One region of the Kribbella sp. CWNU-51 genome, then DNA from elsewhere that is predicted to be linked to it. Evidence: riboswitches for the same ligand, from Rfam matches in the RefSeq annotation. Region 1 holds a riboswitch; the other holds the start of a gene.
The links. A riboswitch is a leader RNA that binds a small molecule or an ion and turns the genes downstream of it on or off. The one in region 1 is predicted to bind glycine.
Positions count from the first base shown of each region.

Region 2: linked by a shared signal. The riboswitch ahead of ACXC9Q_RS10095 (L-serine ammonia-lyase) and the one ahead of gcvP (aminomethyl-transferring glycine dehydrogenase) in region 1 are both predicted to bind glycine.

Region 1 is NZ_JBSXMZ010000023.1:6,808-17,790, reverse strand. It holds gene ACXC9Q_RS23875 (small basic family protein) at 1-251, shown strand, start outside; gene ACXC9Q_RS23870 (DUF881 domain-containing protein) at 253-1,086, shown strand; gene gcvH (glycine cleavage system protein GcvH) at 1,129-1,512, shown strand; gene ACXC9Q_RS23860 (FHA domain-containing protein) at 1,659-2,198, shown strand; gene ftsR (transcriptional regulator FtsR) at 2,185-2,880, shown strand; gene ACXC9Q_RS23850 (bifunctional nuclease family protein) at 2,934-3,428, shown strand; gene ACXC9Q_RS23845 (MerR family transcriptional regulator) at 3,617-4,231, shown strand; glycine riboswitch at 4,351-4,440, shown strand; gene gcvP (aminomethyl-transferring glycine dehydrogenase) at 4,523-7,363, shown strand; gene ACXC9Q_RS23835 (serine hydrolase domain-containing protein) at 7,360-8,676, shown strand; gene ACXC9Q_RS23830 (hypothetical protein) at 8,656-9,423, opposite strand; gene ACXC9Q_RS23825 (pyridoxal phosphate-dependent decarboxylase family protein) at 9,601-10,983, shown strand, end outside.
Region 2 is NZ_JBSXMZ010000007.1:367,552-378,534, reverse strand. It holds gene ACXC9Q_RS10145 (DUF222 domain-containing protein) at 1-527, opposite strand, end outside; gene ACXC9Q_RS10140 (hypothetical protein) at 540-893, opposite strand; gene ACXC9Q_RS10135 (hypothetical protein) at 1,326-1,598, shown strand; gene ACXC9Q_RS10130 (5-oxoprolinase subunit C family protein) at 1,641-2,480, opposite strand; gene ACXC9Q_RS10125 (5-oxoprolinase subunit B family protein) at 2,477-3,082, opposite strand; gene ACXC9Q_RS10120 (LamB/YcsF family protein) at 3,082-3,834, opposite strand; gene ACXC9Q_RS10115 (GntR family transcriptional regulator) at 4,002-4,724, shown strand; gene ACXC9Q_RS10110 (aminopeptidase P family protein) at 4,815-6,245, shown strand; gene ACXC9Q_RS10105 (hypothetical protein) at 6,438-6,665, shown strand; gene ACXC9Q_RS10100 (alpha/beta fold hydrolase) at 6,721-8,208, opposite strand; glycine riboswitch at 8,409-8,501, shown strand; gene ACXC9Q_RS10095 (L-serine ammonia-lyase) at 8,582-9,955, shown strand; gene ACXC9Q_RS10090 (SDR family oxidoreductase) at 9,956-10,663, opposite strand; gene ACXC9Q_RS10085 (helix-turn-helix transcriptional regulator) at 10,766-10,983, shown strand, end outside.

The sequences.
Region 1 (10,983 bases):
ACCTGCCGATCGCCGTCGTCGCCGCCTTGGACGCGGTGTTCGGGGCGCTGCGGGCGTTCCTGGACGGGATCTTCGACGACAAGGTGTTCGTCGTCTCGTTCGTGTCGAACGTCCTGATCGCCGCGCTGATCGTCTACCTCGGCGACCAACTGGGCGTCGGCTCACAACTGTCCACCGGCGTGGTGGTCGTCCTCGGCATCCGTATCTTCACGAACATGGCCGCCATCCGCCGGCACATCTTCAGGGCCTGACATGAGCGACGACAAACCCGATCCGACGCCTGATCCGGCAGCCGCAGATCCGGCCGACCGGCCGCAGCCGGAGACGCCGACACCGATGCCCAAGCCCCGGACGCCGAACCTGGCGCTGCGGCGGCTGCGGGCCGGGTTCAAGCCGTCCCGAGGGCAGGCGATCGTCGCCGTCGTGCTCGCGCTGGTCGCCGGCGTGGCCGTCGTCCAGGTGCGGGTGAACCGGGCCGACGACGGCTACCAGAACGCCCGCCGCGAAGACCTGATCGCGATCCTCGACGGCCTAGGCCAGAACACCCGCCGGCTGGAGAGCGAGATCGCCGAGCTGGAGGCGCGGAAGAACTCGCTGTCCTCCAGCGCGGACAAGGCCCAGACCGCGCGCGAGCAGGCCGAGGCGCAGGTCCAGGTGCTCGGCATCCTGGCCGGCACCCTGCCCGCCCAGGGGCCTGGCGTCCGGATCACGCTGAACGACCCCGAAGGCAAGATGACCTCGAGCAACCTGCTGGACGCGATCGAGGAACTGCGCGACGCCGGCGCCGAGGCGATCCAGATCAACGGTTCGGTCCGGGTCGTCGCCAGCACCGACTTCGTCGACGACGCACCGGGGATCCGGATCGACGGTCAGAAGCTGAATTCGCCGTACGTCGTCGAGGCGATCGGGGAGTCGCACAATCTGTCCGAGGCGGCCAACTTCCCGGGCGGCCTGGTCAGTGAGGTGACCGGTCCGCAGGTGGGCGGAACGGCCGAGGTGACCGAGGTTCCGACGCTCCAGATCACCGCCTTGCACGCGCCGGAGGAGCATCGCTACGCTCGCCCGGCACCCAGCCCGACCAAGTAGCTGTGTCCGTTCGAAAGCTGTGTTCAAAGAAAGAGGACCGAGGTGTACCCCGAAGACCTGAAGTACACGGCCGAGCACGAGTGGGTCAAGGCCGACGGCGAGGCGCCGGTGCGGGTCGGCATCACCGACTTCGCACAGGACGCGCTCGGTGACATCGTGTACGTGCAGCTGCCCGAGATCGGCAGCGCGGTGCGGGCCGGCGACTCCTGTGGCGAGCTGGAGTCGACCAAGAGCGTGAGCGACCTGTTCGCGCCGGTCAACGGCACCGTGACCGCCGTCAACGAGGCGCTCGCCGACCAGCCGGACCTGGTCAACAGCGACCCGTACGGCGAGGGCTGGCTGCTCGACATCGAGGTCGAGGACGCCGCCGAGGTGGCTGCGCTGATGGACGCCGAGACCTACCAGGGACAGCTCGACCAGAGCTGACCGGCAGCGGCTTGGCCGCGCCTGGTACGTTGTCCGGACCTCAACCGCTGGTCGAGGGTTGAGGTCCGCGAATCTGCGTCCACACTTGTTCATACGGGGTCTATCGAAAACGTCGCCGGACCACCGGCGATCGGGAGGATCACAGCATGCCGTTCTGCAACCAGTGCGGGCACGAGAACTCCGACGGCAGCCGGTTCTGCTCGCAGTGCGGAGCGATGCTTCCTGGCGCGGACCGCCCGGCGGCAGCAGCCCCGGCGGCCCCGCCGGCGACCAACGGTGTCACCGACACTGCGATGCTGACCCCGATCGGCGCCGAGCCCGAGCCCGAGCGCACCGGCGAGCCGCTGTCGGTGGAGGACGAGGCCGCGGTCGGCGCCCTGCCGGCCGGATCCGCCCTGCTGATCGTCCAGCGCGGGCCGAACGCGGGCAGCCGGTTCCTGCTCGACGTCGACGTGGTCACCGCCGGCCGGCACCCGGACAGCGACATCTTCCTCGACGACGTCACCGTCTCGCGCCGGCACGCGGAGTTCCGCCGCGACCCGTACGGCGTGAAGGTCCGCGACGTGGGCAGCCTGAACGGCACCTACGTGAACCGGGACCGGATCGACGAGGTCCAGCTGACCAGCGGCGACGAGGTCCAGATCGGCAAGTACCGCTTGGTGTACTACGCCAGTGGCCAAGCCTGAGCCTTCCGTCGAGGGCCCCGCTGAAGGCCGCGGCATCGGAGAGGTGCTGCAGCTGCTGCAGGCCGAGTTCGCCGACGTCACGATCTCCAAGATCCGGTTCCTCGAGGCCGAGGGGCTGGTGACCCCGGCCCGGACCGCCTCGGGCTACCGGAAGTTCAGCGCGGCCGACGTCGAGCGGCTGCGCTACGTGCTGACCGCGCAACGTGACCAGTACCTGCCGCTGAAGGTGATCAAGGAGCATCTCGGCGCGATCGATCGCGGCCTGCGCCCGGCGGCCGGCGGTCCACCGGTCGCGCCGAGTTCGTTGCCGGAGCCACCGGGGCTTCCGGTCGCCGACGACTTCGGTGCTGCGGGCATCGATCTGAAGCTGACCCGGGAGGAGCTCCGCGCCGCCGCCGGGATCTCCGCCGAGCTGCTCGGCGAGCTGGAGGGCCATGGCCTGGTGGTGGCCCGTGGCAACCACTACGACGGGGACGCGATCGTGATCGCGCGGCTGGCCGCGGACTTCGCGCCGTACGGGATCGAGCCGCGGCACCTGCGCCAGTTCCGTACGGCGGCCGATCGGGAGGCCGGTCTGATCGAGCAGGTGACAGGCCCCCGCCATACCGAACAGACCGAGGAACTGGCCGCGCTCGCCGTCCGCCTGCATGCGGCGCTGGTCCGTTCCCGCCTGCCCAGGTAGCCGGCGCACCCCGCGGGCCTGCCCGGGGCTTCCCTGCGGAGTAGGCTGAAGGGGTGCGCGAAGTCGACGTGGTCGGAGTCCGGGTGGAGATGCCCTCGAGTCAGCCGATCGTGCTGCTGCGAGAGGTTGGCGGGGAGCGGTACCTGCCGATCTGGATCGGCGCGGCCGAGGCGAGTGCGATCGCTTTCGCCCAGCAGGGGATGGAGCCGCCGCGGCCGCTGACGCACGACCTGTTCGCGGAGACCATCCGGGTGCTCGGGCACACCCTCAGCCAGGTCCGGATCGTGAACCTGACCGACGGCATCTTCGAGGCGATCCTGGTGTTCGACGACAAGACCGAGATCTCGGCGCGACCGTCGGACTCGATCGCGCTGGCGCTGCGGACCGGGACCCCGGTGTTCTGCACCGAGGAGATCCTGGCCGAGGCCGGCATCCCGGTTCCGGAGAGTGAGACCGACGACGCCGACGAAGTGGTGGAGGAAGAAGAGGTCGAGCGCTTCCGCGAGTTCCTCGACCAGGTGAAACCCGAGGATTTCGACAAGAGCTGACCAGTTCAGTTCACCGGAGTGGTACAAGACCAGATAGGTAACGATTCGTACGAAGGCCGCGACACGCTCCCGGCTCGGTGCGGTTGTCGTTGACCCTCCCTGGTCGGCGGCTTACCTTGAAGGAGTCGTGGGGTGTTGTCACTCCACGGATGTGACCCGTTCCAGTCGGTACCCAGGGAGGCTCAGGCGTGACACGCACCGGCGACACGGATCTGACGGCGCAGTCGACGTCCGACGCACACGCCGAGGCGGCCGCCGCTGCCGGCGTCCAGGGTCTGCTCTTCGACGACGACCTGCGGCCGATGCCGGAGGATGTCGGGTTCCGCGGTCCGACGGCGTGCGCCGCGGCCGGGATCACCTACCGTCAGCTCGACTACTGGGCCCGCACCGGCCTGGTCTCCCCGTCCGTGCGCCCGGCGACCGGCTCCGGCACCCAACGGCTCTACGGCTTCCGTGACGTCCTGTTGCTGAAAGTGATCAAGCGGCTGCTCGACGCCGGCATCTCACTGCAGCAGATCCGGACCGCGATCGCCCACCTCAGCAAGCGCGGCATCGACGACCTGACTCAGATCACGCTGATGAGTGACGGCGCCTCGGTCTACATGTGCACCTCGCCGGACGAGGTGATCGATCTGCTCGCCGGCGGTCAGGGCGTCTTCGGTATCGCCCTCGGTGGTGTCTGGCGCGAGGTCGAGGGTTCGCTGTCCGAGCTGCCGACCGAGCGTGCCGACGGTCACGACGACGGCGACAGCCACGCGAACGACGAGCTCGCGGCCCGCCGCCGCGCTCGCATGACCGGCTGACCTGTTCCATCCCGTTCGCGGCTACGCGCACGGCACGGCGGCGGAGTCCAGTCCGGCCGGTCGCACGACGGCTGCTGCCCGAACTGTTCGAGGATTCCTGGTAGCCTCGGTTCAGCCGTACACAGCACTCGGGAGAGACCCGCGCAACCGGGCGCCGAAGGGGCAATTCCTCCCCGGAACCTCTCAGGCCCATGGACCGAGTGCCACAGGCGACTCTGGAGTGCCCCTGCGTGAGCTGGGCGTGACAGAGGGGGAGGCGACCGGAAGCACTGTCAGCAACGGAGCCTCTAGATGAACAACTCACCCCAGCTCTCGGCGACGTTCGCCGACCGGCACATCGGGCCGCGTCCGGACGAGATCGCCCGCATGGTCCAACTCCTCGGGTACGACGACGTCGACGCGCTGGTGGATGCCGCGGTGCCGGCGTCGATCCGGTCCGCCGAGGCGCTCCGGCTGCCCGAGCCGGCCTCCGAGGTCGACGCGCTGACCGAGCTCCGCCAGCTGGCGGCCCGCAACACCGTCGCCACCTCGATGATCGGCCAGGGGTACTACGGCACCTTCACGCCGTCGGTCATCGTCCGGCGTCTGGTCGAGAACCCGGCCTGGTACACGGCCTACACGCCGTACCAGCCGGAGATCTCCCAGGGCCGGCTCGAGGCGCTGCTGAACTTCCAGACCGTCGTGTCCGACCTGACCGGCCTGCCGACCGCGAACGCGTCGCTGCTGGACGAGGGCACCGCGGCCGCCGAGGCGATGACGCTGGCCCACCGGTCGAACAAGAAGAGCAAGTCCGATCGCTATCTGGTCGACGCCGACTGCTTCGCCCAGACCATCGCAGTGGTCCAGACCCGAGCCGAGGCGCTCGGCATCGAGGTCGTCGTCGCCGACACCACCGACGGTCTGCCGGACGGTGACTTCTTCGGCTTCCTCGTGCAGTACCCGGGCTCCGGCGGTGTCGTCCGCGACCTGAAGCCGCTGATCGCCGCCGCGCACGAGCGCGACACGCTGGTCGCGGTCGCCTCCGACCTGCTCGCGCTGACGTTGCTCGAGGCACCGGGTGAGGCCGGCGCCGACATCGTGATCGGATCCTCGCAGCGCTTCGGCGTACCACTGTTCTACGGCGGTCCGCATGCCGGTTTCATGTCCGTCCGGTCCGGCCTCGAGCGGTCGTTGCCCGGTCGCCTCGTCGGTGTCTCCGTCGACTCTGACGGCGCACCGGCGTACCGGCTGGCACTGCAGACCCGCGAGCAGCACATCCGCCGTGAGAAGGCGACCTCCAACATCTGTACGGCGCAGGTCCTGCTGGCGGTGGTCGCGTCGATGTACGCCGTTTACCACGGGCCCGCGGGTCTGAAGGCGATCGCCGAGCGCGTCCACGACTACGCGGGCAAGCTGGCCGCGTCGCTGCGGGCGGGGGGCGTCGAGGTCGTGCACGGCGACTTCTTCGACACCGTGCTCGCCCGGGTCCCCGGTCAGGCCGCGGATGTGGTCGACGCCGCCCGGCAGAACGGCATCTGGCTCCGATTGGTCGACGCGGACCACGTCGGCATCTCCTGCGACGAGAAGACCGACGTCGCCACCCTGACCCGGGTCTGCCAGTCCTTCGGCGTTCGGTACGACGGTTCGCTGGACGCGGCCGCGGTTGCCGTGCCGCGGACCACGGACTACCTGACGCACCCGGTGTTCAACACGCACCAGTCCGAGACTGCCATGCTGCGGTACCTGCGCAAGCTGTCCGACAAGGACTACGCGCTGGATCGCGGGATGATCCCGCTCGGGTCCTGCACGATGAAGCTGAACGCGACCACCGAGATGGAGCCGGTCACCTGGCCGGAGTTCGCCGACCTGCACCCGTTCGCGCCGATCGAGGACGCGGCCGGGTACGCGGTGCTGATCGGGCAGCTGGAGCGCTGGCTGGCCGAGGTGACCGGGTACGCGAAGGTCTCGATCCAACCGAACGCGGGCTCGCAGGGTGAGCTGGCGGGGCTGCTCGCGATCCGCGGGTACCACCACGGGCGGGGCGATCTCGATCGCACTGTGTGTCTGATCCCGGCCAGCGCGCACGGCACCAACGCCGCCTCCGCGGTGATGGCCGGCATGAAGGTGGTCGTTGTCAAGGGCAACGACGATGGCACGATCGACCTGGACGACCTGCGGGCGAAGGCGTCTGAGCACGCGGCCAAGCTGGCCGCGATCATGATCACCTACCCGTCCACGCACGGCGTGTACGAGGAGAGCGTGCGCGAGGTCTGCTCGATCGTCCACGAGCACGGCGGCCAGGTGTACGTCGACGGCGCGAACCTGAACGCGTTGCTCGGTCTCGCCAAGCCCGGTGAGTTCGGCGGCGACGTCAGCCACTTGAACCTGCACAAGACCTTCTGCATCCCGCACGGTGGCGGTGGTCCGGGTGTCGGCCCGGTGGCCGTGGCCGCGCACCTGGCGCCGTACCTGCCGAACCACCCGCTGCTGGACCAGGCCGGTCCGGAGTCCGGGGTCGGCCCGATCAGCGCGGCGCCGTTCGGTTCGGCGGGTGTGCTGGCGATCTCGTGGGCGTACATCCGGATGATGGGTGCCGAGGGTCTGACGGCCGCCACGAAGGCCGCCGTACTGACTGCGAACTACGTGGCGAAGCGGCTCGAGGGTGTCTTCCCGGTGCTCTACACCGGCGAGAACGGCCTGGTCGCCCACGAGTGCATCCTGGATCTGCGGCCGATGACCAAGGAGACCGGGATCAGCGTCGACGACGTCGCGAAGCGGCTGATCGACTACGGCTTCCACGCACCGACCATGTCGTTCCCGGTCGCGGGCACGCTGATGGTCGAGCCGACCGAGTCCGAGGACCTCGGCGAGCTGGACCGGTTCTGCGACGCGATGATCGCGATCCGGCACGAGATCGACCGGGTCGCCGCGGGGGAGTGGCCGGCCGGCGACAACCCGCTGGTGAACGCGCCGCACACCGCCGAGTCGGTGATCAACGACAAGTGGGAGCACGCCTACACTCGCGAGGAGGCCGCGTTCCCCCGCTCGGTGGACCGCGCCTCGAAGTACTGGCCCCCCGTCCGCCGCATCGACGGCGCCTACGGCGACCGCAACCTCATCTGCTCCTGCCCAGCCCCGGAGGCCTTTGAGTGACCCTGGTTCGACCTGATACCGCAGCCGCGCTCCTCGCTGAGATCGCGACAGCGCAGAGCGAATGGAAGTTGCCTTCGATCAATGCCGGAGTGGTCCGGGACGGTTCGCTGGTGTGGACCGGGTCGCGGGGGCAGTTCGCCACCGCGGACGGTGGTGTGCCGGGGCCGGACGTGCAGTACCGGATCGGCTCGATCACGAAGACGCTGACGGCTGTTCTGGTGATGCAGTGCCGGGACGACGGACTGCTCTCGCTGAACGATGCCGTGGGCAAGCATCTGCCGGGGATCGCGTTCGGTGATCGGACGATCCGGCAACTGCTCGCGCACAGCGGCGGGATGAACGCCGAGCCCGAGGGTCCGTGGTGGGAGCGGAACCCGGGCGTCACGTTCGACCAGTTGACCGCGGCGATGGACGAGTCCCAGGCGGTCGGCCCGGCCGACCGCCGGCACCACTACTCGAACCTCGGCTACGGACTCCTCGGCGAGATCGTCGCCCGGCTGCGAAACGCTTCCTGGTTCGACCTCGTGCAGGAGCGCATCCTCGATCCGCTCGAGATGCGTCGTACGACGTACTTCCCGACGGGCTCGTCCGCGCAAGGGTTCTCGGTGCACCCGTTCAGCGGTCAGTTGGTGGACGAGCCGGCGTACGACGCGGGTGCGATGGCGCCGGCCGGGCAGTTGTGGAGCACGATCGAGGACCTGGCGACGTACGCGAACTTCTGGATCGATCCGCTTTACGAGGTGCTGAACCGGGACACGGTCGACGAGATGGCGGCGCCGGTGGCCGCGGATCCACGAGAAGGCCTGACCGCGTCGTACGGCCTGGGCCTGCGTCTGATCGCCGACAACCCGCATTTGCTGGTCGGCCACACCGGCTCGATGCCCGGCTTCCTGGCCGGCCTGTTCGTCGACCGCGTCCGCCGCGTCGGCGCCGTCACCCTCGGGAACGCGACGTACGGTCGCGTCGCCTCGCTCCCACCCGACCTGATCGAGACGGTGGCCACCTATGAGCCCAGCCTCCCGCTGGAGTGGCTCCCCGAGCCCCCACTCGCCGAGGGCGCGGACCTCCTCGGCCACTGGTACTGGGGCAACACGCCCCTCACCATGTCCGTCTCCGCCGGCATCCTCCAACTCTCCGGTGGCCTCACCACTCGCTTCTCCCCACTGGGCCCCGACCTCTACCAGGGCCGCGACGGCTACCTGGCCGGCGAAAAACTCCACGTCATCCGCGAAGGCAACCGCATCACCCACCTCAACGTCGCCACGTTCGTCCTCACCAGAACGCCGTACGGCCTAGGAGATGATCTCCACTAGGCGTAGTTGTTCCGTCGGGCCTCGGACGGACAGTTCGGCGACCTGGCCGATGTCTTTGACGTAGTACTTGTTGTCGAGGACGTCTGGCTCGAGGGCGGTCGTCTCCGCGGTGCGGAGGGCGTGGTGGAAGGTGCCGTGGGGGACGGTCACCGTGGTGTTGCGGGCGATGAGCCAGAAGACGTCTTCGGCGTGGCCGGCGTACCACTCCTGGCGGAACTTGCGGCCGAGTTGGGGGTGGGCCTGCATGAAGACGCCGGGTTGGGCGCCGTCGACGCCTGCGTGGAAGCTGCCTTCACGGCTGACGACGTGGCCGCGGCTGTCCAGCTCGGCGGTGTCCTCCCCGAAGTACCAGACGTTTCCGCAGCGGTCCTGCGCGTAGTAGTCGCTGGTGCGCTCCTCGAGGACGTTGTTCAGGTAGAGGCGGTCTTCGACGACACGGGTCCGGACTCCCGCGATCACTCTGGTCCGGGACGTCGCGGCGAACAGGTCGAGAGCCTTCTCACCATCCTTGACGCCGGTGGAGACCATCGTGCGCCCGGGTTTGAGCGGGAACCACGGGTTGGTCACGTTCGGGGAGAAGTCGTCGGGGTCGATCTTGGGGTGGTACCGGCTGCCCGGCCCGAACACCGGTAGCGGGCACGCCGTCGGGTGGTGGTGCTCCGCGTGCGCGGAGCTTGTGATGGGAGTGGCACCCGCAAGCAGAGCGGTGACTGCGAGCAGGACTCCGGGTTTCCTCCAGCCGATCATGAGCTGTGCTCCTTTCATCCACGGCTCAGCCTGCGTCGCGTGGGCTGAACCAGGCCTGAACGGGTGAGAGGCTCGCCACTCCCTGGGTGGCCGAGTTGACACGATGAGTGACTCGGGGCAAAAGTTAGGGCTGCCTTAGTAAGGGTTGCCTTACTCGACAACTTCCCGGGAGATCTGGTGCCGCATCCTGCGCGTCTGACCGCGTTGCCCTCGCCTGTGCGCAACCCGTTCGCCCCCGCGTGGCCGCTCGCTTCGGCGGTGTCCGATCGCGACCGGGGGCCGTTGCCGCACGGCTCGCCGGCGGAGGTGCTGCGGCGTACGGCGGAAGTCCTCGGCGAGCCGCGGGTCCCGTCGACCGGCGTCGGTGAGTCCGCGGCGCTCGACCTGATCGCGGGACTGCTCGAGGAGAACGGGATCGACCTGAGCCACCCGCACGCGGCGGCGCACCTGCAGCCGCCGGTGTTGCAGGTCGCGGTCGACGCCGACGCGCTGGCCTCGGCGAGCAACGCCTCGATGGACACCTACGACTCCGGTCCCGCGACGCTCGCGATCGAGCAGTGGGTGGTGAAGGCGCTCGCCGGCCTGGCCGGGTTCGGTCCGGCAGCGGACGGCGTCCTGACGCCCGGCGGGTCGATCTCCAACCTGCTCGCTGTGCTGATCGCCCGTGACAACGCTGCCGCTGCGGTCGGAGTCGACGTACGGCGGAACGGCCTGCGGGGACTGGATCACCCGGTCGTGTTCTGCTCCGAGCTCGCCCACTTCTCGGTCCAGCGAGCTTGTGCCGCGCTCGGGCTCGGGGAGGAGGCCGCGATCACGATCGCCTCCGATGAGGACTTCCGGATGCGCACCGACGTACTCGCGGACGAGTTGGCCAAGCCCGGGCGGACGCCGATCGCCGTGATTGCGACCGCCGGTACGACGGACTTCGGCTCGGTGGACCCGATCGCGCCGATCGCGGAACTGGCCCGGCGGCACGGCGCCTGGGTGCACGTGGACGCGGCGTACGGGTTCGGCGCACTGTTCTCCGAGCGGCTCGCGCCCTTGCTGGCTGACCTGTCGCAGGCGGACTCCGTCACGCTCGACCTGCACAAGATCGGCTGGCAGCCGGCTGCGACCAGCGTGCTGCTGGTGGCCGACCGGAATCGCTTCTCCGCGCTCGGCCGCTCGGTCGACTACCTGAACCCGGCCGACGACATCGACTCCGGGCTGGACGGCCTGCTCGGCCGCAGCCTGCAGACCACCCGCCGTCCGGATGCGGTGAAAGTCGCCACCACGCTGACGGCATACGGGCGGGCCGGATTGGGCACGATGCTCGACACCTGCCACGAGCTCGCGCATGCCGCCGCGGCGCGGGTCGTTGCCGACAGCAACCTTGAGCTGCTGGCGCCGGTGACCCTGACCACGGTGCTGTTCCGGGTCGCCGGGCAGGGACTGGAGACAGCGGCCGCCGATGCCCTCCAGGGTGCGGTCCGGCGCCGGTTGCTGACGTCCGGGCGGGTGCTGATCGGCCGGACCAAGATCCCGGCCGGTCGCGGCCGCCCGGCGGTGGTCGCGTTGAAG
Region 2 (10,983 bases), on a different contig from region 1:
AGGCGGCGGACGGCGGATGCGGGCAGGGTGTCGCCGTGGATCAGGTCGCCGGTGCCGATGCCGGATCGGAGGTCGTCCAGGTCGATGGTGACGGTGATGTGCGGCTTGATGTCGCCGTGGCCGGGGACCGCCGTGCCGGTGCCGGCGGCGTTGTGCAGGATGGCGGTCAAGGCGTCGGCCTGACGTTTGCCGCGGAGCCGGGGGTCGCGGTGGCCGTCGGGGGTCTTGTGTGGTTTGGCGCCGGCGAAGATCAAGGTTTGCAGGAGTTCGGCGTTCTCGCCGGCGAGGTAGCCGCCGAAGGTGACGCCGTGGTCGGCCTTCTTGAGCCAGAGGTCTTCGCGCTCGCGGGCCTGGTCGTCTGCGGGTTCGGGGCCGTCGGTGTCGAGGCGTTTGCGGACCTCGACACCGAGTTTGCGGAGCTCGTCGGAGGAGAGGAAGCGGGCGGCCTTCACCATCTGTTCCTCGGCGACTTGCAGGTCCTCGATCGGCACCATCGCGGTGACCGGCACCTTTTCGAGCGCGGACACGATCGCCTGGGCTCAGGCCGGGTTCAGCGGCACGTCGGTTGGGGGCTGCGGGACGTCGGTGGAGCTGTCGGCGGCGGAGTTCGTGCTGTGGTTGAGGGCTGCGGAGACGGTCGGGTACTTCGGGAGCGCGGTGGCCAGGCGGAGATCACGGCGTACGTCGCGTGGGTCGAGGCGATGGCGGACGGACAGCAGTCGCACGGTGTCTCCGGCGCCGATGTCTTTGGCGTGGCCGTTCGCGTCGAGGGCGGCCAGGAGTTCGAGGCGACGTACCTGGCGGCGGGTGAGGTCGGCCTGGAGTCGGTCGAGAGCGGCGAGCATCTCGGCGCCGCTCATCGACCAGACCGGTCGCTCGTCCAGGAGTTCCATGCCAATGACTCTAGGCATGTCCACGGACAGTTTGCGAGCCGAGAAGGCCTTATTTGTAAGGGATTCCGACATTGGCACGTTCCTGCCAACTTATCCACATTCGACGGGAGGCTGTGCAGTTCCGTCGCGAAACTGATAGGCGTGAAGCGGCGACGTAGTTGCATTTGGCAACAGGTTGGCAGCTTTCCAGGTGGAGGACAGTAGCTGTCCTCTACCTGGGGCAGGCTGATGGGTATGACGCAGATTCCGGGTGGTAAGTCGACGGTTACGCCCGACGTGGTGGTGAAGGGAGCGGATCGGTTCCTGGAGTTTGTCGAGGGGACCTTCGGGTGCGTACGGCGTTGCGAGTGCCGAATGAGGATGGAACGGTCGGGCAGTCGGTCGTGATGGTGTTCGACGCGGCGGCGGATTGGCCTTGATACGCCGAGCTTCTTGAGTGTGCACGTCGATGATGTCGACAAGGTGTATGCGCGGGCGTTGGAGTCCGGGGCGACGGTCGTCACTGGCTTGATGTACTCGCGGATCACTGGTGATCGCGGGTGCCGGGTGAAGGATCCGGTGGGGAATATCTGGTGGCTGCAGACGCATCTGGAGGATGTCGATCCGTCGACGCTGGGTGAGCTGTTCGCGGACCCGGCCGAGTCGGCGGTGATGCGCGAGGCGCAGGAGTCCTTCGCGACCGAGATGTGGAGCCGGATCAAGTAGCCGACCCCTGCCGGCCGATGCCCGCCGTCGGCCGGACTTCCTTTAGGCCGGGATCAGCCGGAGCGGTTGGCCGGGGCGGAGTTGGGCGCAGGTGTCCAGGTCGGGCTCGGTGACGTAGGCGATGACCGGGTAGCCGCCGGTGACCGGGTGGTCGGCGAGGAAGATGACGGGGGTGCCGGACGGCGGGATCTGGATCGCGCCGAGAGTCATGCCCTCGCTGGCGAGTTCGCCGGTCCGGGCGCGGTCGAGAGGTCCGCCGTCCAGCCGCACGCCGACGCGGTTGCTATTGCTGCTCACCTGATAGGTCTGAGTGACCAGCGACTGCCAGCCCGCCTCGGTGAACCAGTCACGTCGAGGACCGGGCGTCACCCGGACAAAGGCCTTGCCACCCAGCGGATCGGCAACCGGAGCGATGTCGACCCCCGGCATCGGCCCGTACGAGCGGCCGACGGGCAACGTCTGACCGGACTCCAGCGGCGCCGGGCCCAGCCCGGAGAGGAGATCGGTGGAGCGGGAGCCGAGGACCGGAGGTACGTCGATCCCTCCTCGGACGGCGACGTACGTCCGCAAACCGGTGCGCGGCGGGCCGAAGCGGAGGACATGGCCGGCCTTCACCAGGGCGGGAGCATTGAGGGGAACGCCGGGGCACGGAGCGCCGGTGATGGCCAGGACAAGGTCGGTGTCGGCGTGCAGGACGAGTCCGCCGAAGGTGACCTCGATGACGCCGGCGCCGGGCCGGTTTCCAACCAACCGGTTGGATAACGCGTACGACGTACGGTCGCAGGCGCCGGAGAGGGGGATGCCGAGCGCGGCCTGACCGGCCCGGCCGCAATCCTGGATTGTTGCTAAAGGCCCCGATTCGAGGATAGTGAGGCTGCTCATCCACGACCCGCGTCGACGAACCGGACCCGGCGGCCCGGATGGAACAGCGCGGCCGGGTCGCGCTCCTGGTCGAAGATTTTCACGTCGGTCCGGCCGATCAACTGCCAGCCGCCCGGCGACTCGCGGGGGTACACACCGCTGAACTCACCGGCGAGAGCGACGGCGCCCCGAGGCACCTTCGTCCGCGGAGACTGCCGTCGCGGAATGTCCCACGACGACGAGCCGGTCAGATAGCCGAAGCCGGGAGCGAAGCCACAGAAGGCGACGGTCCACTCTTCGCCTGCGTGGCGAGTAACCACCTCGGACGCAGCGCATCCGAGCAGGTCGGCGACGTCCTGCAGGTCTTCCCCGTCGTACGTGACCGGGATCTCGATGAGGTCACCAGCGGCGCGAGTCCCGGGAGTCGGCGTGACCGAGCGAAGCGTGCTGGACAGGGCATCCAGGCTGCCCGCCGTGGTGACGAGCACGGTGCGTGCGGCCGGGACGATGTCCACCACGTCCGCGGGCGGGTCCGCGGCGAGGGCGGTGTAGTAGCCGAGCACCTGGTCGAGGTCGTCGAGTTCGATCAGTACCCCGCGGTCACCAGAAGGCAGGATCCGCATCAGTGCGCGAACGGGCGCAACGTCACGCCCGCTCCCTCCACCGCGGCTCGCACCCGGCGGGCGATGTCGACGGCGCCGGGGGTGTCGCCGTGCACGCAGATCGACGCGGGGCTCAGGGTCAGCGAGCCACCGGCGTTGTCCTGGATCGGCCGACCGGTCGCCATCGCCCTACACCGAGCGGCGATCTCGTCCGCATCGTGCAGTACCGATCCGTCCAGCCGCCGCGACACCAGCGTGCCCTCGGCCGTGTAGGCCCGGTCGGCAAAGGCCTCGTGTACGACGGTCAGCCCGGCGTCGGCCGCGAGCCGGAGCCAGGCGGAGCCGGGCAGGCCAAGGACGGGCAGTGTCTTGTCGTAGTCCGCGACCGCACCGACCACGGCCGCCGCCTGCTCCTCGTGAGAGCCGATCGTGTTGTAGAGCGCCCCATGCGGCTTCACGTACCGCACCCGGTCACCTGCGATCCGCGCGAACGCGTCCAGCGCCCCGATCTGGTACACCACCTCGTCGCGCAACGCAGCGGGCTCGATGTCGACGAACCGCCGTCCGAAGCCGGCCTTGTCGGCGTACCCGACATGCGCCCCGATCGCCACCCCGCGCTCGACCGCCTCCCCGGTCACTCGGCGCATGATCGACGGATCGCCGGCGTGGAAACCGCACGCCACGTTGGCACTGGTGACGACGTCCAGCAAGGCGCTGTCGTCACCCATCGGCCAGGATCCGAAGCCTTCGCCGAGATCCGCGTTGAGGTCCATGAGCACTCCTACAAGGTAAAGACCGGCTGACGGTGAGCAGAACAGCCAGACAGATCACCGTAGCGACAGCGAGATATCACCCGACAGTAGAGATTGTTCAACAATCCGGCAAGAGGCTTGTTCCACGAAACTTCCCCTGGGCGGCTTGGGTGGACGATGATGCCGGGATGAGCACGGGTGGGCAGGACACCGGCCGGCAAGCGTGGTTGCGGACAGTCGCCGCCGACGTCGCGCGGCTGGACCGCAGCAGCTCGGCCGAGCGGGCCGCCGACATCCTGCGCCGCAGCATCACCGAGGGTGCCTTGCCGCCCGGCGCGCAGCTGTCCGAGATCGAGCTGACCGAGGTGCTGGAGGTCAGCCGCAACACCCTCCGTGAAGCGTTCCGGCTGCTCACCCACGAAGGGCTGCTGGTCTACAAGCTGCATCGCGGCGTGTTCGTTCCCGAGCTGGGCGAGCGGGACGTGGTCGACCTGTACCGTCTCCGCCGGGTGCTCGAGGTCGACGTCGTCCGCGGCCTGGTGGACCGCGATCCGGAGCTGCCGTCGAGCCGGCTCGAGCCGCTGCAGGACGATGTCGAAGCCGCCGAGGCGGCCGCGCTCGCGGATCGCTGGCCGGCGGTCGGTACGGCGAACATGCGGTTCCACGAACACCTGATCGGCCTGGCCGACAGCGCCCGGATGGACGCGGTGACGGGCCGGCTGCTGGCCGAGCAGCGGCTCCTTTTCCACGTGATCGCGGCGCCGCGCGAGCTGCACGAGCCGTACATCGCGCGCAACCGTGGATTGCTCGAACTGCTCGAGGCCCGCAAGTACGACGAGGCCGCGGCCGACCTGCATCAGTATCTGCTGGACTCCGAGCAGGGGATCCTCGCGGCGTTCCGTTCGCGCTGATCTGGGACAGATCTCATAAGGGCTTGCGCGCCCCCGCGCAGACCTGAGTTGATGAACTCTGACCGTCAGCTGCAAAGGGGAGCTCAGCTCATGACCGAAGACGACCGGACCGATCCGACCCCGAAGTCCTACCGCCCGATCGACGCCAAGGGATTCCGGGACTTCGTCTCGCGGGGCTGGGGTCCGGTGGACCGGTCGGTGACGGTGCCGGAGGGCCTGGCCGAGGCCGCCGCCGCGCACCGGCGGAAGCTCTCCGCCGCGTTGCCGGGCCGCCGGATCGCGCTCGCGGCCGGCCTGGCGCCGGTGCGGTCGAACGACACCGACTACCAGTTCCGCGCCGACAGCGACTTCGTCTGGCTGACCGGTTGCCAGGCGGAGGGCGCCGTACTGGTGCTGTCGGCGGATGGTGAGGCGACGCTGTACCTGCGGGAGACCGCCGGTCCGGACGAGGCGGACTTCTTCGCCAACGCGCGCGACGGCGAGCTGTGGATCGGCCCGGTGCCGGGGCTGAAGGACTGGTCGGACGCACTCCAGATCGCCTGCCGCCCGATCGAGGAACTGCCGGCGGCCGTGCGCGGTGCCGTGCCGTTCATGCTGTCGACGCCCGGTGTCGAGCCGATGCTGGACGCGCTGGTCCGGACCTCTCCGACGGACGGCAACTCGCTGCGCCAGACGCTGGCCGAGCTGCGCCGGATCAAGGACGACTGGGAGCTGGACCAGCTGCGCGAGGCGGTCGCGGCCAGCGTGCTCGCGTTCGGCGACGTGGCCCGGGAGCTGCCCGAGGCCATCCGGGGTGGCGGCGAACGGTGGCTGCAGGGCACCTTCGACCGGCGCGCGCGGACCGCGGGCAACGGCGTCGGGTACGCCTCGATCGTTGCTGCCGGCCACCACGCGCCGGTGCTGCACTGGGTCCGCAACGACGGCCCGGTGAACGAGGGCGACGTGATCCTGCTTGACGCCGGGGTCGAGACCCGTACGCTCTACACCGCCGACGTGACCCGGACCTTCCCGGCCACTGGTGAGTACACCGCGGCCCAGCGGCAGGTCCACGACCTGGTGCACAAGGCGCAGTTGGCGTCCCTCGATGCCGTCAAGGTGGGAGCGCCGTACCGGGCCTTCCAGTACGAGGCGCTGCGGGTGCTGGCCCAGGGTCTGCGGGACTGGGGTCTGCTCGACGTGTCGATGGACGAGCTGCTCGGCCCGGACGGGCAGCAGCACCGGCGGTACATCGTCTGCGGGACCGGGCACTACATCGGCCTCGACGTGCACGACTGCGACGCGTCCCGGCCGGAGGCGTACTTCGCCGGCGACATCGAGGCCGGGATGGCGCTCGCCGTCGAGCCGGGGCTGTACTTCCACCCGAACGACGAGACCGTACCGCCGGAGCTGCGCGGGATCGGCATCCGGATCGAGGACAACGTCGTCGTGCATGCCGACCGGCTCGAGATCCTCACCAAGGACCTGCCGATCACGACCGACGAACTGGAGCAATGGACCCAGTCGCAGCTCAACGCTCGGTGACAGGCCGTCTACGCAAAATTAATCGTCACAAGCAGTAACATTCGCCCCGCCGCCGACGATGTATCGAGCGGGGGAGGGTCGAACTCGGCAGGGCGCGTGGCAGTGGGGGGCCGCGTACCACGCGCCCAGCCGAGCCGGCCCCGACTGGGGCCAGGGGGGACCCAGGATCCCTGGGCACGGGGAGTAGTCACCATGAATCTGCGAGTGCGAGTAGTCCACTACGGAGATCAGCACTGGTACGCCGACATCGACGATGCCGACGATCCGCAGCCCGACGACCCGTTCTGGTACGTCGACCACTGCCGATCGCAGATGCAGGCACTCGAGACCGCCTGCGCCGAACTCCGTCTGCTGGCGGGCCGCCTGGTCCGCGGCGACCATCTCGACCGCGTTTTCGACGTGGCCGGCGTCCCGGTCTGAGGGTCACACAGGCACCGGGGCCGGTGCTGGTTGGGAGGCGCCGGCCCCGGATCTCTCAGCCCTTCGGCGGTACGGCGGCGCAGCTGGTGCCGCGTTCGGGCACCTGACGCGAGACCAGATACGCGTCGATGGTCGTCTGCATGCAGGGGCTCGAGTTGTAGCTGCCGTGACCCCAGCCCTCGTAGGTGAGCAGTACGCCGTACCTGCCGAGCTGGCGTTCGACGCTCCAGGCCCAGTCGTAGCCGGTGGCCGGGTCGTGGATCGCGTTCGCGAGCAGGACCGGAGTCTTCAGGCCGTGGACCTTCAGCCGGTGCTGCGGGTTGGCGGCAGGCGGCTGCCCGAGGCAGATCGACACCGCCATCAGCTGACCGGGGTAGCGCATGTCGGGGTTGTTCCTGGCCAGCCGGTCGAGATGGCCGGCGTACTCCCGATAGTCGCGGACGCCGAGGTTCCAGTCCTGGCAGAACACCGCCAGCGGGTACGACGCCAGTCCGGGTGGTACTGGCGCCTGCCCGGTCGGCGGCGTACTCGCGTCGAGATGCTTCAACGTGTCGGCGAGAGCGACCCACTCCGGGTCATAGAGCTTGCGGAACACGAAGAAGCTCAGGTTGAACGGTGTGATCGCGACGGTCGGGTGCTGCGGATCCGGCACCTCGCCGCGGTCGGCCCGGGCGAGCAGATCCGCCCACAAGGTGTGGATGTCGCGACCGTGCACTGCGCAGGTCGTTGCCGCGTCGCACCATTTCACGAACTCGGAGAACGAGTCCTGGGCCGCAGCCGCCTGGGCGTCGAGGAACTCCTTCGCCGGCGCGGCACTGTGGTCGCTCACGCTCTCGAGCACCATCGCGCGCACCCGGCCCGGATACGTCTCGGCGTACTGGCCGCCGAGCACCGTTCCGTACGAGCTGCCGTGGAAGGAGATCGTCGACTCGCCGATCGCCCTGCGGATCGCGTCGACGTCATGGACCGTCTGCCAGCTGTCGAGGTGGTCGTACACCGGTCCGGTGTGGTCGCGGCAGTCGGTCGCGAGCTGCTGGTTGTAGCGGATGGTCGCGCGGAACTCGGCCGCACTCTTGATGATCGGTGACGGCTGATTGACCAGCAGCGCGGCCGTGCACTTCACCGGGTTGCTGCGGGCGACACCCCGCGGGTCGAAGCTCACGACGTCGAACCGATCCTGCAGGTTCTGACTGAACCGGGACATCCCGGTCTTGACCCGGTCGACGCCCGAGTCACCGGGACCGCCAGGGCCCCACATCAGCACGCCGACGCGGTCGGCCGGCGACTTCGCCGTACGACGGGCGATCGCCAGGCCGAAGGTGGGTCCGTCGGGATCGTGCCAGTCGACCGGTACCTGCAGGGTCGCGCACTGCGATCCCTTCACCTCCTCCGGATCATCCCTGCCCTCGGGCTTGCAGTCGGACCACTGCACGGTCACTTGCCTGGGTACGGCGGCCGGCGCCGGCAACGCGGTGAGGCCGGCCGCACCGAATCCGAGGACCACACCCCACGCGGTGGTCCTGAGAACTCGTCGGGACTTCATCAGCGGAATCTCCTGTCTGGGGACTCCCTCGATCCTCAGCAACCGTTTGCCTCACCACATCCGGGACAAGCCCCCGCCAGACCCCGGCCGGTGCTTGGGGGACTCGTTGGGGTCGGTCGCTGATGGTGCGGATCGGCCGGATTGACGTTGCCGGTGGGAGCGCCGTACCGTCCACACCGTCAGTCAATTCAACAGCCGCATGAACCCGTGCGGGAGAGACCCGGGCGTGACCTGGGCGCCGTAGGAGCAACTCTCCCCAAGAATCTCTCAGGCACCTTCACCGCGCGGGCGAGGCACCTCTGGAGGACTTCCGGTCCAACAGAGTGGGGAGGACACCAAACGGTCAACGGCGACCGGAAGGAACCTCCACACGATGGCGATCAGCGTCTTCGATCTGTTCAGCATCGGGATCGGCCCGTCGAGCTCCCACACGGTGGGGCCGATGCGCGCAGCCCGCACCTTCGCACTCGGCCTGGCCGACGCCGGCCTGCTGGCCGCGACGGCGAGGGTCGAAGCGCAACTCTTCGGTTCGCTCGGCGCGACCGGGCACGGCCACGGCAGCAACAAGGCGGTCCTGCTCGGGCTCGAGGGCGAGGACCCCGAGACCGTCGTCACTCATTCCGTCGACGCGCGGGTCGAGACGATCCGCGAGCGCGGCAGGGTGCTGCTGGCCGGTACGCACGAGATCGCGTTCGACGAGAACACCGACCTGATCATGCACCGGCGCAAAGCGCTGCCCTACCACCCGAACGGGATGAGTTTCGTGGCCCGCTCGGCGGACGGCGCCGTACTGCGGGAGCGCACGTACTACTCGGTCGGCGGCGGATTCGTGGTCGACGAGAACGCGGCGGCCGGCGACCGGATCGTGCTGGACACGACCCCGTTGAAGTACCCGTTCACCACCGGTGCCGAGCTGCTCGACCGCTGTCGCGAGTCGCAGTTGTCGATCAGCGAGGTGATGCTCGCGAACGAGCTCGCCTGGCGGACCGAGGAGGAGATCCGGGCCGGGCTGCTGCACATCTGGCAGGTGATGCAGGACTGTGTCCGCGAGGGTTGTGAGACCGAGGGCATTCTGCCCGGCGGCCTGAAGGTGCCGCGCCGGGCGCACTCACTGCACCGTCGACTGAGCGCTGACCCGTGGTCGGTGGATCCGCTGAAGGTGATGGACTGGGTCAACCTGTTCGCCCTCGCGGTGAACGAGCAGAACGCGTCCGGCGGCCGGATCGTCACCGCGCCGACGAACGGTGCCGCCGGCATCATTCCCGCCGTACTGCACTACTACCGGCGGTTCGTGCCGGGGGCGACCGACGACGGCGCGGTCAGATTCCTGCTGACCGCCGGTGCGATCGGCGTGCTGTACAAGGAGAACGCGTCGATCTCCGGCGCCGAGGTCGGCTGCCAGGGCGAGGTCGGCTCGGCCTGCTCGATGGCGGCGGCCGGCTTGTGCGAGGTCCTCGGCGGTACGCCGGGGCAGGTCGAGAACGCGGCCGAGATCGCGATGGAACACAACCTCGGCCTGACCTGCGACCCGGTCGGCGGGCTGGTGCAGATCCCCTGCATCGAGCGGAACGCGATGGCGTCGGTGAAGGCGATCAACGCGGCCCGGATGGCGATGCACGGCGACGGCGTGCACGTCGTCACCCTCGACAAGGTGATCAAGACGATGCGCGAGACCGGCGCCGACATGAAGATCAAGTACAAGGAGACCTCCCGCGGCGGCCTCGCCGTCAACGTCATCGAGTGCTGATCACCAGGGCACGTTGCCGTCCAGGCTGAGGTACTGGCCGGTCGGGCCGTTCGGGCCGATCGTGGCCAGGCGGACGATGATCTCCGCGCCCTTCTCGACGCTCTGTACGCCCCGGTGATTGTTGAAATCGGTCGCGGTGAACCCGGGATCGACGGTGTTGATCCGGAGCTCCGGTAGTTGCCGCGCGTACTGGACCGTGAGCATGTTGAGGGCCGCCTTGGACGATCCGTAACCCGCCGCGTACACCCAGACCGGTACGGCGGGAGGCCAGATCTCCGGATCGACAGCGGTGGCGATCGAGCCGAGTCCGCTGGACACGTTCACGACAACCGGGTTGTCGCTGTGATCGAGCAGCGGCAGGAAGTGGTGCACCATCCGGACCGGGCCGAACACGTTGACGTCGTACGTGATCCGCAGGTCCTCCGCCGTCAGCTCCCGGGCGGTGTGCCGCGGACCGGGGATGCCGGCGTTGTTGATGAGTACGTCGAGCCGGCCGGCTTCGGACTCGAGTTGCCGGGCCGCCGCTGCGACGGAGTCGTCGCTGGTGACATCCAACGGGAGGTAGTGCGCGCCGAGGTCGGTCGCGGCCTGCTTGCCGCGCTCGGGATCCCGGGCGCCGAGGTACACGGTGTGTCCCGCCGCGACGAGGCGACGGGCGGTTTCGAAACCGAGGCCCTTGTTGCCCCCGGTGATGAGTGTCGTGGTCATGACTCCACCCTCGCGCTGCGGCGGTCGGTCAGGTAGTGCCCGCGATGTCCTAGGGAATGGCAGTACCAGGCTGGTTCGGGGGGTGCGCGGAATACTGGGCGTATGGGTGAGCTCGGCCGGACACTGCACGCGTGGCGCGATCGAGTGACCCCGGACGAGGCCGGGCTGCCCGCTGGCGAACGGCGGCGCGCACCGGGGCTGCGTCGGGAGGAGTTGGCGCAGCTCGCCGGACTGTCGGTGGACTACATCGTCAGGCTCGAGCAGGGACGCTCGGACTCGCCGTCGGTGCAGGTGCTGACCGCGCTGTCCCGGGCACTCCG